3 regions of the Shinella sp. 20P9.1.1 genome follow, and region 1 is predicted to be linked to each of the others. Evidence: predicted binding sites of a transcription regulator. Region 1 holds the regulator's gene; each other region holds the start of a gene.

The links. The regulator PhoB, encoded in region 1, activates phosphate uptake and scavenging genes when phosphate is short. The targets are predictions, from matches to a motif close to TGTCATNNANCTGTCAT.
Region 2: the regulator PhoB is predicted to act here: its motif matches at 2,389-2,405, upstream of AC27VQ_RS20845 (alkaline phosphatase D family protein).
Region 3: the regulator PhoB is predicted to act here: its motif matches at 2,171-2,187, upstream of AC27VQ_RS19485 (DUF47 family protein).

The regions. Positions count from the first base shown of each region.
Region 1 covers NZ_JBYOLC010000002.1:208,528-212,807, forward strand. Annotated here, with positions in the region: gene pstA (phosphate ABC transporter permease PstA) at 1-450, shown strand, start outside; gene pstB (phosphate ABC transporter ATP-binding protein PstB) at 464-1,279, shown strand; gene phoU (phosphate signaling complex protein PhoU) at 1,330-2,058, shown strand; gene phoB (phosphate regulon transcriptional regulator PhoB) at 2,080-2,763, shown strand; gene AC27VQ_RS04625 (GcrA family cell cycle regulator) at 2,893-3,423, opposite strand; gene AC27VQ_RS04630 (aspartate aminotransferase family protein) at 3,847-4,280, shown strand, end outside.
Region 2 covers NZ_JBYOLC010000013.1:46,428-50,707, reverse strand. Annotated here, with positions in the region: gene typA (translational GTPase TypA) at 1-596, opposite strand, end outside; gene AC27VQ_RS20845 (alkaline phosphatase D family protein) at 731-2,293, opposite strand; gene AC27VQ_RS20840 (M3 family metallopeptidase) at 2,612-4,280, opposite strand, start outside.
Region 3 covers NZ_JBYOLC010000011.1:189,334-193,613, reverse strand. Annotated here, with positions in the region: gene AC27VQ_RS19495 (hypothetical protein) at 45-350, opposite strand; gene AC27VQ_RS19490 (inorganic phosphate transporter) at 498-1,502, opposite strand; gene AC27VQ_RS19485 (DUF47 family protein) at 1,502-2,146, opposite strand; gene AC27VQ_RS19480 (hypothetical protein) at 2,258-2,836, opposite strand; gene AC27VQ_RS19475 (TrkH family potassium uptake protein) at 2,889-4,280, opposite strand, start outside.

The sequences.
Region 1 (4,280 bases):
TCGGCAGCCCTCGTCGGTGGCCTGGTGCTGACGCTGATGACGCTGCCGACGATCATCATCGCGACCCGCGCTGCCCTCAAGGCCGTGCCCCCGTCGATCCGCTCCGCCGCCCTCGGCCTCGGCGCATCCAAGATGCAGACCGTGTTCCACCACGTCCTGCCGCTCGCCATGCCGGGCATCCTGACAGGCACGATCATCGGTTTGGCGCATGCGCTCGGCGAAACCGCACCGCTGCTGCTCATTGGCATGGTCGCCTTCGTCGCCGATATTCCCGGAACGCCGCTGGAACCCTCCACGGCTCTGCCGGTACAGATCTACATGTGGGCGAACGAGGCCGAGCGTGCCTTCGTGGAGCGCACCTCGGGCGCCATCATGGTGCTCCTCATCTTCCTCATCCTCATGAATGTTGGCGCCATCCTGTTGCGCCGCCGTTTCGAACGGCGCTGGTAGAAGGACCGATCCTATGAACATGATGTTAGAAGCAGCAGTCGAGAAAGCGCTGGACAAGAAAATGAACGACATTTCCTACAAGATGATCGGCAAGGACGTTTCGGTCTATTACGGCGACAAGCGCGCCCTCTACGACGTCAATCTCAACGTCCGCGAAAACACCGTGACGGCGCTGATCGGCCCGTCGGGTTGCGGCAAGTCGACCTTCCTGCGCACGCTGAACCGCATGAACGACACGATCGACGGCTGCCGCGTCACCGGCCGCATCACGCTCGATACGGACGATATCTACGACCCGAACATCGACGTCGTCGAACTGCGCGCCCGCGTCGGCATGGTCTTCCAGAAGCCGAACCCGTTCCCGAAGTCGATCTACGAAAACGTCGCCTACGGCCCACGCATCCACGGTCTTGCCAAGTCGAAGGCCGACATGGACGCCATCGTGGAAAAGAGCCTTCAGAAGGCCGGCCTGTGGAACGAGGTGAAGGATCGCCTGCAGGAAGGCGGCACGGGCCTCTCCGGCGGCCAGCAGCAGCGCCTGTGCATCGCACGCGCCGTCGCCGTCAGCCCCGAAGTCATCCTGATGGACGAACCCTGCTCGGCACTCGACCCGATCGCGACGGCCAAGGTCGAGGAGCTCATCCACGAGCTGCGCGCCAACTTCACCATCGTCATCGTGACGCACTCCATGCAGCAGGCGGCCCGCGTCTCGCAGCGCACCGCCATGTTCCACCTCGGCAACCTCGTCGAGGAGAACGACACCGACAAGATGTTCACCAACCCGGATGACCAGCGCACGCAGGACTACATCATGGGCCGCTTCGGCTGACGCTTTCGTCGCTGACGCCCCTGAAACCCGAGCGCATTAAGGACAGAACGATGTCATCGACCCATATTGTTTCGATTTACGACGAAGAACTGAAGTACCTCTCCCGCCGCATCTCCGAAATGGGCGGCACGGCCGAGCAGATGGTGGCGGATTCCGTCCGCGCCCTCGTTTCCACCGACGTGGCGCTGGCCCAGAAGGTCATTTCCGAGGATGTCATCCTCGACAATGCCGAGCGCCAGATCAACGAAAAGGCGATCGTCACCATCGCCAAGCGCCAGCCGATGGCGGCGGACCTGCGCGAAATCATGGGCACGATCCGCATCGCTGCCGAACTGGAGCGCGTCGGCGACCTCGGCAAGAACACCGCAAAGCGCGTGATTGCCGTGCAGAGCTCGGGCATGCCGCGCAAGCTCGCCCGCGGCCTCGAGCATCTCGCCGAACTGGCGTTGATGCAGCTCAAGGAAGTGCTCGACGTCTTCGCCACCCGCTCGGTGGACAAGGCCAAGGCCATCCGCGAGCGCGACGACGAGATCGATGCGATCTACACCTCGCTGTTCCGCGAACTGCTGACCTACATGATGGAAGACCCGCGCAACATCACGCCCTGCACGCATCTTTTGTTCTGCGCCAAGAACATCGAGCGCATCGGCGACCACGCGACCAACATCGCCGAAACCATCTACTACATGGCGACCGGCTCCCAGCCGGAAGGCGAGCGCCCGAAGGACGATACATCGACATCGGTCGTCGCGGCCGACATCGCCGAAGCGTCCGAGTAAGTTTGAGCAGGAACCCTGTCCATGGTGCCCAGAATAGCCGTCGTGGAAGACGAGGAGGCGCTGAGCGTTCTCCTGCGCTACAATCTCGAAGCCGAGGGTTTCGAGGTCGATACGATCCTATCGGGTGACGAGGCGGAAATGCGCTTGCAGGAGCGCATGCCCGACCTCCTCATCCTCGACTGGATGCTGCCGGGCGTTTCCGGCATCGAGCTGTGCCGGCGCCTGCGCCAGCGGCCGGAAACCGAGCGCCTGCCGATCATCATGCTGACGGCGCGCGGCGAGGAGAGCGAGCGAGTGCGTGGTCTGGCCACCGGCGCCGACGATTATGTCGTCAAGCCCTTCTCGACGCCGGAACTGGTGGCGCGCGTGCGCGCCATGCTGCGCCGTGCCAAGCCCGAGGTCGTCTCGACGGTGCTGCGCTGCGGCGATATCGAGCTCGACCGCGAGACCCACCGCGTCCACCGTCGCACCCGCGAGGTTCGCCTCGGCCCGACGGAGTTCCGCCTCCTGGAATTCCTGATGACCTCGCCGAGCCGCGTCTTCTCGCGCTCGCAGCTGCTGGACGGTGTATGGGGCCACGACATCTATGTCGACGAGCGCACCGTCGACGTGCATGTCGGCCGTCTGCGCAAGGCGCTCAACTTCGCCAATATGCAGGACGTCATCCGCACTGTCCGCGGCGCCGGCTATTCGCTGGAAACCTGAGCGATCCGCCATTCCTCCCAAGGACGGAAATGGGCCCTGCGGGGCCTGTTTGCGTTTTGGGGCTGCCATCCATCGCCTCAAACAAAAACGGAGCCTTTCGGCTCCGTTTTCATTTCATATCGATTGCTGTCAGCGCATCCGGCGGCGCTCGGCCGAGGGCTGGTAGGCGAGGCGCTGGTGGTAGGTGCAGTAGGGCGAATTGTCAGGGGATTCGTTGCCGCAGAAATGGAAGTCTTCGTTCAGCGGATCGCCGATCGGCCACTTGCAGGTGCGCTCGGTGAGCTGCGTCAGTTCCAGCTTGCGCGACATCGGCACGACGACATTGTTGCCGTTGGCGGGAACCGGGAGCTGTTCGGCGACGGCCTCGAATTCCGTGTCCATGTCGTCCTTGGCGATCGCTGCCGGACGGGCTGCGGTGCGCGGCGTGACGGCACGGGCCTGGAAGGTCGCGGGGCGGGGGGCCGCCGGCGCCGGGCGCTTCGGGCGGGCGGTGGCCTGCGTTCCGCCGGCCTTGGCGCGGCCCGGCAGGTTCAGCCGGTGCACTTTGCCGATGACGGCATTGCGGCTGACGCCGCCGAGTTGTGCCGCGATCTGGCTCGCGCTCAAACCCTCGGCCCAGAGCTTCTTGAGTCTTTCGACGCGCTCGTCTGTCCAGTTCATGTTTTCGTCTCCGCTCGGCGTTCGATGCGGGAATCCCTCGTCGCGTCCCGGACAGATCCGGAACCTGAACGCCTTCAACTCTTTTGGTGACTAGTTCCGCCGCATGCAGTCTAGTAATTGGTCTTTAACCTAGAGACCGGGGGACTCTGTGACAAGAGTCGCGGGAATCGGCGCGAATCGATTTCGAGGTTTTCCCCAACTTGCTGGTCGGGTGTGACTCGATGGAGACACCTTCCGCGCGTGCCGTGAATCCTCACCTTGCGGGAGGTTCAGCGTCACTCGGGGTGCGATTTTGTTGACATCCCCAGGTGAAATGCCGATAGTGCCGCATGCCGCCGAAAGGCGGCTTTTGATTTTTCTGGAGCCCGGAAAAGTCAAGTGTCAGACGTCTTTTTTCGCATCTCTTTTCGGAGGATACGCGCCATGGCCGATGCCGCGCCGCTCTATGAAACCTATATGCGTGCGCCGCTCCGGTTCACGCGCGGGGAGGGCGTCTGGCTGATCGCCGAAGATGGCGAGCGATATCTCGATTTCGCCGCCGGCGTCGCCGTCAATTCGCTGGGCCATGCGCATCCTCATCTCGTCGCCGCGCTGAAGGATCAGGCCGACAAGGTCTGGCACCTGTCCAACCTCTATGAGGTGCCCGGCCAGGAAAGCCTCGGCCGCCGGCTGACGGACGCGACCTTCGCCGACAAGGTGTTCTTCACCAATTCGGGTGCCGAAGCGCTGGAATGCGCGATCAAGACCGCGCGCCGCCATCACTTCGCCAAGGGCCATCCCGGCAAGTTCCATATCATCACCTTCGACGGCGCCTTCCATGGCCGCACGATCGCGACGATCGCGGCCGGCGGACAGGA
Region 2 (4,280 bases), on a different contig from region 1:
TCGGTGGTGGGCTCGGGAACGTGCTTCAGCACGAGGTCGAGCAGCGGCGCCATGCCTTCGTCCTTCGGGCCTTCCGGATTGAGGTTCATCCAGCCGTTACGGCCCGAACCGTAGAGGATCGGGAAGTCCAGCTGTTCGTCGGTGGCGTCGAGATTGGCGAAGAGGTCGAAGACCTCGTTCAGCACTTCCTCGTGGCGGCCGTCCGGACGGTCGATCTTGTTGATCGCGACGATCGGCTTCAGACCGACCTTCAGCGCCTTGCCGACCACGAACTTGGTCTGCGGCATCGGGCCTTCCGACGAGTCGACGAGAACGATGGCGCCGTCCACCATCGACAGGATGCGCTCGACTTCACCGCCAAAGTCGGCGTGGCCGGGGGTGTCGACGATGTTGATGCGAACGCCCTTCCATTCCACCGAGGTCGCCTTGGCGAGAATGGTGATGCCACGTTCCTTTTCGAGGTCGTTACTATCCATCACGCGTTCGGCGACGCGCTGGTTTTCACGGAAGGAGCCGGACTGCTTGAGAAGCTCGTCAACGAGCGTGGTCTTGCCATGGTCGACGTGCGCGATAATCGCGATATTGCGGATAGACATGGTTTAATCTCTGAGGTTCGGGGCGCGCAGGGTATAAGGGCGCCGTCTTCAATGGCCGGGCTCTTACATGTTTTTCCGCAAATGCGAAAGGGGCGGACCGCAACTCTGTTGCTCCGATGGCGCAGGGCTTCGCATCATGATGAACGCACGGGCGGCAGCACGACGCGCCAAAGCTCCTGATCCTCCCGGTCCATCAGCCGCACCGTCATCTCCTCGCTCGACCCGTTGATATCGACGAGACCGAAGAATTGCAGGCCGGCCGAGGGCGGCAGGTTGCTGTCGATGCCGCCCGAGGACGCCTTGATGAAGCGCACCTCCGGCCCGAAGGTCATGTCGAGCGGCTTCGGCCCATAGGTGCCGGAATGCAGCGGTCCGGAGACGAATTCCCAGAACGGATTGAACTCCTGGAATTTCGCCCGCGACGGGTCGTAGTGGTGCGCGGCCGTGTAGTGCACATCCGCCGTCAGCCAGACGACATTGTGAATGGCATTGTCGCGCATGAAGGAAAGGAGATCGGCAATCTCCCGCTCGCGCGCCGCCGGCGGGCCGTTCAACCCATCGGCCACGCCCTCGTAACCCAGGCTGTTGGCATAATCGTCCCAGATGACGAGGCCGAGCGGCATGTCGCAGGCGATGACCTTCCAGACCGCCTCAGAGGCGGCAAGCTCTCGGCGCAGCCAATCCGCCTGCCGCCAGCCGAACAGGCCGTTCTCCGTGCCGCCCTTGTTGGGGCTGCGATAGGAACGCAGGTCCACGAAGAACACATCGAGCAGCGGCCCGTAGCCGACCTTGCGAAAAATGCGGCCGGGTTCGGTGGGAAAGTAGCGGATCGGCGTCATCTCGTGGAAGGCGCGCCGGGCGCGCTGCTCGTAGATGCCGATATCCTTTTCCGGATAGCGCCGGTCGCCGGTCAGGTCGCTCGATTCCGACCAGTTGTTCAAAACCTCGTGGTCGTCCCACTGAAAGAAGGTCGGGCACTGGCTGTTGAAGGACAGCAGGTGCTCGTCGAGCAGATTGTATTTCCACTGGCCGCGAAATTCTTCGAGCGTGCGCGCCACGTTGCGCTTCTCGTCGGTGACGATACGGTTCTTCCAGATGCCGCCGTCACGCAGCGGGATTTCATCGGGGATCGGGCCGTCGGCATAGACCGTGTCGCCCGAATGGATGAAGAAATCCGGCTCGTGGCGCAGCATGGTCGAATAGGTCTTCATGCCGACATCGTCGATGCCCCAGCCCTGGCCTGCCGTATCGCCCGACCAGACGAAACGCACCGAGCGCTTGCGCATCGGCGCGGTGCGGAAACGGCCGACGACGGGCTCGGAGACGAGGTGGCTGGAATAGGGATCGTTTGCGGTAAAGCGATAGAAGATGTCCTGGTCCGGCAGGAGCCCTTCCAGCATCGCCTTAACGGCATTGTCGGAGGTGCCCATCGCCTTTTGAAGCGGCAGGCGCGTCACGTCGAGAAAACTGTCGGTGGTCGAATATTCGAGCGTCACCTCCGCCGGCCGGTCCGTGCGCGCCCAGACCATGCCGGAGGAACAATCGACATCGCCGGATTGCACGCCGTGCGAAAAGACCGGGCTGCCGTGACGCCGCGCATAATAGGGCACCGCCAGCGCCGAAGACGTCGCCAGCACACCGGCCCCTGCGGTCAAGAGAAACGAGCGCCGTGTCAGCGTCTCGGGAACAATCGCCATGCCACCTCCGGCCAAGCCCGCGAATCGACGGGCAGACCATCGGGCCGAGACATGTCAGTCCGGTAACGGCAGGATGACGGTTCACCCAAGCTTTGGTGACGGGAGAATGACGGGGGCGGACGAAGCCAGCGCCGTCTCCGACTGTATTTCTGCTTTAGCCACCACCCGCGCAGCCCAACTGACGTCATCCTCGGGCTCGACCCGAGGATCCACCGCCGCACCCGGAGCATGGATGGTCGGGTCAAGCCCGACCATGACGGAGGAGAGGTGGAGCCCCTACAGGAAACACCGACCTCAGGCGCCTTTCTGACAGACCGTTCAGGCCGCCAGCCCCTTCTTCTCCAGCATGGCCTCCGGCGTCGGCAGCTTGCCGCGGAAGGCCTTGTAGGCGTCCTCCGGGTCCACCGAGCCGCCGACGGCGTAGATATAGGTCTTCAGCCGCGCCGCCATGGCGGGGTTGAAGGCGTCGCCCGTTTCCGTGAAGGCGGAGAAGGCATCCGCGTCGAGCACTTCCGACCACATGTAGGAATAGTAGCCGGCCGAGTAGCCGTCGCCCGAAAAGACATGCTGGAAGTGCGGCGTCGCGTGGCGCATGACGATGGACTTCGGCAGGCCGATCTTTTCCAGAACCTCCGCCTGCACCGCCATCGGGTCCTCGACAGGCCCCCGCGTGTGGAACGCCATGTCGACCAGCGCCGAGGAGGTGAATTCCACCGTCGCGAAGCCGGAATTGAAGGTGCGGGCGGCGAGAACCTTGTCGAGCAGCGCCTGCGGCATCGCCTCGCCGGTCTGGTAGTGCACAGCGTAACGCGTCAGGATTTCCGGCACCGTCAGCCAGTGCTCATAGAGCTGCGAGGGCAGTTCGACGAAGTCGCGCGACACGCCCGTGCCGGAGACCGAGGGATAGGTGACGTCCGAGAGCATGCCGTGCAGCGCATGGCCGAACTCGTGGAACAGCGTGCGCGCATCATCGAGCGACAGCAGCGCCGGCTTGCCCTCGGCGGGTTTTGCGAAATTGCAGACATTGTAGATGATCGGGATCTCACCGACCGAACCGTTCGGCAGCGGCAGGCGATGCTGGCTCTGGTAGGAGCTCATCCAGGCGCCGGAGCGTTTGGAAGAGCGCGCAAAATAATCGCCGAGGAACATAGCGACCAGTCTGTCCTCGCGATCGCGGATTTCGAAGACCCGCACATCGGGGTGATAGACCGGCACGTCCTTCTTCTCGATGGCGCGGATGCCGAACAGCCGCTCGGCAACGTCGAAGCAGGCGTCGATGATCTTTTCGAGCTGGAGATAGGGCTTCAGTTCCGCTTCGGAGAAATTGAACTTCTTGGCGCGCAGCTTTTCGGCGTAGTAGCGCCAGTCCCAGGGCATGACCTCGTGGTTGCGGCCCTCGTCCGCGATGAGCGTGGCAAGCTCCGCCTCCTCCTCGCGCGCCCGCGCCACGGCCTTTTCCCAGACCTGCATCAAGAGGCCGTTCACCGCGTCCGGCGTCTTCGCCATGGTGTTGTCGAGCTTCAGCGCGGCAAAATTCGCGTAGCCGAGCAGCCCGGCCTTTTCCAAGCGGAGCGCAAGCGTGTCCTTCACGATGCCGCGATTGTCCGTCTCGCCGTCATTCTCGCCGCGCGCCACCCAGGCGCGGAACGCCTGCTCGCGCAGGTCCCGGCGGGCGGAGGAGGCAAGGAAGGGCTCGATGATCGAACGCGACAGGGTGACGGCATAGCGCCCGTCCTGCCCGCGGTCCCGCGCCGCCGACGCCATGGCGTCCTTCAGATAATCCGGCAGGCCGTCCAGCGCCTCGCCCTCGTCGAGGAAGAGCGCCCAGCTCTTCTCGTCGGCCAGCACGTTCTGCCCGAATTTCGCGCCGAGACCGGCCAGCGTCTCATTGATCGCCGAGAGGCGATCCTGTGCGGGCTTTGCAAGCTTGGCGCCCGATTTGACAAACCCCTTCCAGTGCCGCTCCAGCACGCGCACCTGCTCCAGC
Region 3 (4,280 bases), on a different contig from region 1:
CGTCAAGGTGGTGTCGTGACCACTTCGACGAAAATCGAAAGACCTTACTTGCTCGGCTTCACCAGCGAGATGACGCGCGGCTTGGAGGGGGCGTCGAGCCATTCGATCCAGGTGTCGCGTTCCTCGATCGTGTCGAAGAAGCGCCAGAGCTTGAATTCGTCGTCGGTGGTTTCGAGCATTTCTCCGATGGAGACGAGCTCCATGGGCAGCGTCACCTCGTTGCCGTCATAGCGGATGAAGTAGATGCCTTCGGCGGCGAGGCGGATGACCTGGCCGGTGCCGTAGCTGCCATCGGGATCATCGACGGTGAAGTACATGCCGGTCAGCGTGTCGAAAACTTTGTCGTTCATGGGGTCCAGTGCAAATTCTCGGGAGCGCGTGGTTTCGCAAACTCTGATTTACCGGACTGCACCGGTTCGTCAATCCGCATGCTCGAGCAGCAGACCGGAAATCCGTGTCATTGCCTTGGGGGATTTTCATCCCCCAAGGCGAAAGGTTCAGCCGAAGGCGTTGAACACGAGGAAGAACAGCGCCGAAATCGCCGCGGCCGAGGGCAGCGTGATGATCCAGGCCCAGACGATGTTGCCGGCAAGGCCCCAGCGCACGGCGGAGACGCGGCGGGCCGCCCCCACGCCGATGATGGCGCCGGTGATCGTGTGGGTCGTGGAGACCGGGATGCCGAGCCAGGTGGCGCCGAAGAGCGTCAGCGCGCCGCCGGTCTCCGCGCAAAAACCCTGCATCGGGTTGAGGCGGGTGATCTTCGAGCCCATCGTGTGCACGATACGCCAGCCGCCCATCAGCGTACCGAGCGCCATGGCGGCCTGGCAGGAGATGACGACCCAGAAGGGCACGTAGAATTCGCCGCCGAGATAGCCCTGCGAATAGAGCAGCACAGCGATGATGCCCATCGTCTTCTGCGCATCGTTGCCGCCGTGGCCCAGCGAATAGAGCGATGCGGAGATGAACTGCATGACGCGGAAGGTGCGGTCGACGGCAAACGGCGTCTGGCGCACGAAGAGCCAGGAGACGATGAGCACGAGGACCAGCGCCAGAAAGAAGCCGATCATCGGCGACAGGAATATGGCGCTCGCCGTCTTGATGAGGCCGCTCCAGACCACGGCGCTGAAGCCGGTCTTCGCAAGGCCGGCACCGACGAGACCGCCGATCAGGGCATGCGAGGAGCTCGAGGGTATGCCGAAGATCCAGGTAACGACGTTCCAGATGATCGCGCCCATCAGCGCCGCGAAGATGACCAGCGGGCTGACGATGCCGGGATCGATGATGCCCTTGCCGAGCGTTTCGGCGACATGCAGGCCGAAGAACAGGAAGGCGATGAAGTTGAAGAACGCCGCCCACATCACCGCATATTGCGGGCGCAGGACGCGCGTCGAGACGATCGTGGCGATCGAGTTTGCCGCATCGTGCAGGCCGTTCAGGAAATCGAACAGCAGCGCGATGCCGACAAGCGCGATCAGCAGCGGAAGGGCGAGGGTCGCGTCCATCAGACGTTCTCGATCACGATACCGCTGATTTCGTCCGCCACGTCCTCGAAGCGGTCGACGACCTTTTCGAGTTCGGCATAGATCTCGCTGCCGATGATATAGGCCATCGGGTCGGTTTTGCCGAATTCCTTGAAGAGGGCCTTCACGCCCTGGTCGTGCAGCTCGTCGGAGCGGCCTTCGACGCGGGTGACCTCCTGAGCGATCGCGCTGAGGCGGTCGGCATGCACGCCGACCTTGTCGAGCAACGGGATGGCCTCGGCGATGAGATGCGCGGCCTTGACGACGGTGGCGCCCATTTCCTGCATGCCGGGCTGGAAGCTGGTCTGCTCGTAGAGGCGGATGGTCTTGACCATCTTGTGCATCATGTCGATGGCGTCATCCATCGACTGGATCAGGTCCTTGATGTCGCCGCGGTCGAAGGGCGTGATGAAGCTGCGGCGCACGGCGAGCAGGACCTCGGCCGTGATGGCGTCGGCCTCGTTTTCCAGCGCAACGATGCGGTTGCAGTGTTTTTCCATATCCGGCCCGCCGGCCAGCAGCGCCTGCAGGGCCTCGGCGGCACCGACGACGGTGCGGGAATGCTGCTCGAAGAGATCGAAGAAACGGTCTTCACGCGGCATGAGTTTGCGAAACAGCGAAAGCATGTATGCCCCTTATGTGGCTGGGGTTGTCATGCGGCTGTCATAATTGAGCAAGGACGCGCTGGAAAGCGCTGATTCGCCGCTTGTCACAATTCTCTTGGTGTTCGGTAAACCCTATTGGACGATCTTGAACGGCTGCTCGCTGATGGCGACGGCACCGCTGGCGGCATCGCGGAAGCGGTAGCGCAGCACATAGTCGCCGGCGGGTGGGCCGCTCAGATTCAGCGTCAGCTTGGCGAAGATTTCCTGGTTGCGCACGGTTCCCTTGAAGTCGAAGGAGCCGAAGGCCTTCTGCTCGGCCAGCACCGTGCCCTTGGGATCGAGAAGTTCCAGATCGACGGTAAAGTGCGATTCCAATGCACCATCCTTGCCCGGCCGCCAAGTCAGGCCGACGGGTTCGACATAGGAGATCAAGGCTTCGCCGACCTTGAAGCTCGATTCGGGCCGCGCCGTGAACATGCCGTAACCCTCGGGCGGGGTCGAGACGAAGACGGCCTTGCCGATGGAGAAGGGGAGCGTGGCGGCAAAGGCGCCGTAGGCATCGCGGATCGTGTTGTGCGCGCCGACCGTATCGCCGGCGGCGGCCTGTTCCTCCGCCTTCTTCGCCGCATCGGCAAGCGGGCCGGCAAAGGCGGACGCCGGTATCAGCGCAGCGACAAAGAGCATGCGCAACAGGGACTTCGACACGACCATACACTCAACCTCCAGCCCGATGGCCGCAGGATGCGAAGAAGCGTGACAACAGTCAACTCTTCCAGAAGAGTGGGGTTAATATGACGAGCACCGTGAGGATTTCCAGGCGCCCGAGCAGCATCAGGAAGGAGAGGAGATAGAGCGCCGCATCGTGGAAGCCGGCAAAGGAACCGGCCGGGCCGATCGCCTGCGTGACACCGGGGCCTACATTGGAAAGCGAAGTCGCGGCTGCGGAAAGCGCCGTCAACACGTCATAGCCCATGAGGCTGAGCAGGATTGCGCCGAACGCCGAGAGCGCCACATAGGTGATGAAGAACAGGAAGACGCTGCGCTGGAGATCGGCATCGACCGTCATCGGCCCGTAGCGCACGGCATGGATGCCGTCCGGATAGATCAGGCGGTAGAGGCCCGTGCGGATGAAATTGAAGAGGATGATGAGGCGATAGGCCTTCAGGCCGCCCGCCGTCGAGCCGGAGCAGCCGCCCATGAAGGTGGCGACGAAGGCGAGCGCCACGATGAAATGGCCCCATTGCGTATAGTCGTCGCTGGCAAAGCCTGTCGTCGAGAGGATCGAGGACACGGTGAAAAAGGAATGCGCCAGCGCCTCGTGGAAATCGATGCCGTTCTGCAGGCGCTGGAAGACGCTGGCTGCGATGGCGAAGAGGGCGAGATAGCCGAGGAAGACGCGGATCTGCGGATCGCGCCAGGCATCGATGCGCCCGCGCACGACGAAGAGGATGAGCACCGAAAAGGGCAGGCTCGACAGCGTCATGAAGAAGGTCGCGGCCCAGAGCAAAGGCAGGCTCTTGAAATAGCCGAAGGAGGCGTCGTGGGTGGAAAGCCCGCCCGTCGCGACGGTCGACATGGCATGGTTCAGCGCATCGAAGCGGCTCATGCCGAGCGCGGCATAGACGATGGCGCAGATCAGCGTGATCGCGACATAGATGGCGAGGAAGGCGCGCGTATAGCTCGCGATGCGGGCGAAGGGCTTGTCGGCCGTATCGGAGGATTCGAGCTTGAAGAAGGACATGCCGCCGACGCGAAGGTACGGCATGATGAAGAGACCAAGCGCCAGAATTCCGACACCGCCGAGCCAGTGCAGCAGCGAGCGCCACATCAGGACGCCGGGCGGCGCATGGTCGAGGCCGACGATGACGGTGGAGCCTGTCGTGCTGATCGCCGAGACCGATTCGAAGAAGGCCTGCGAGAAGGTGAGGTCGAGCGACGACAGCCAGAGCGGGATGGCGCCGATGATGCTGCCCGAGAGCCAGAGCATGTTGACGACGAGAAAGCCCATGCGCTTGTTGAAGGGCGGCGGGCCGGCGCGCGTGGCCGCCGCCGTCGCCAGCGACAGCGCGCCGGTGAAGAAGGCCGAGAGGAAGAAGACTTCCGAGTCGGGATGTCCATAGTAGACGTCGATCAGCGCGGGCAGCAGCATCGCGAC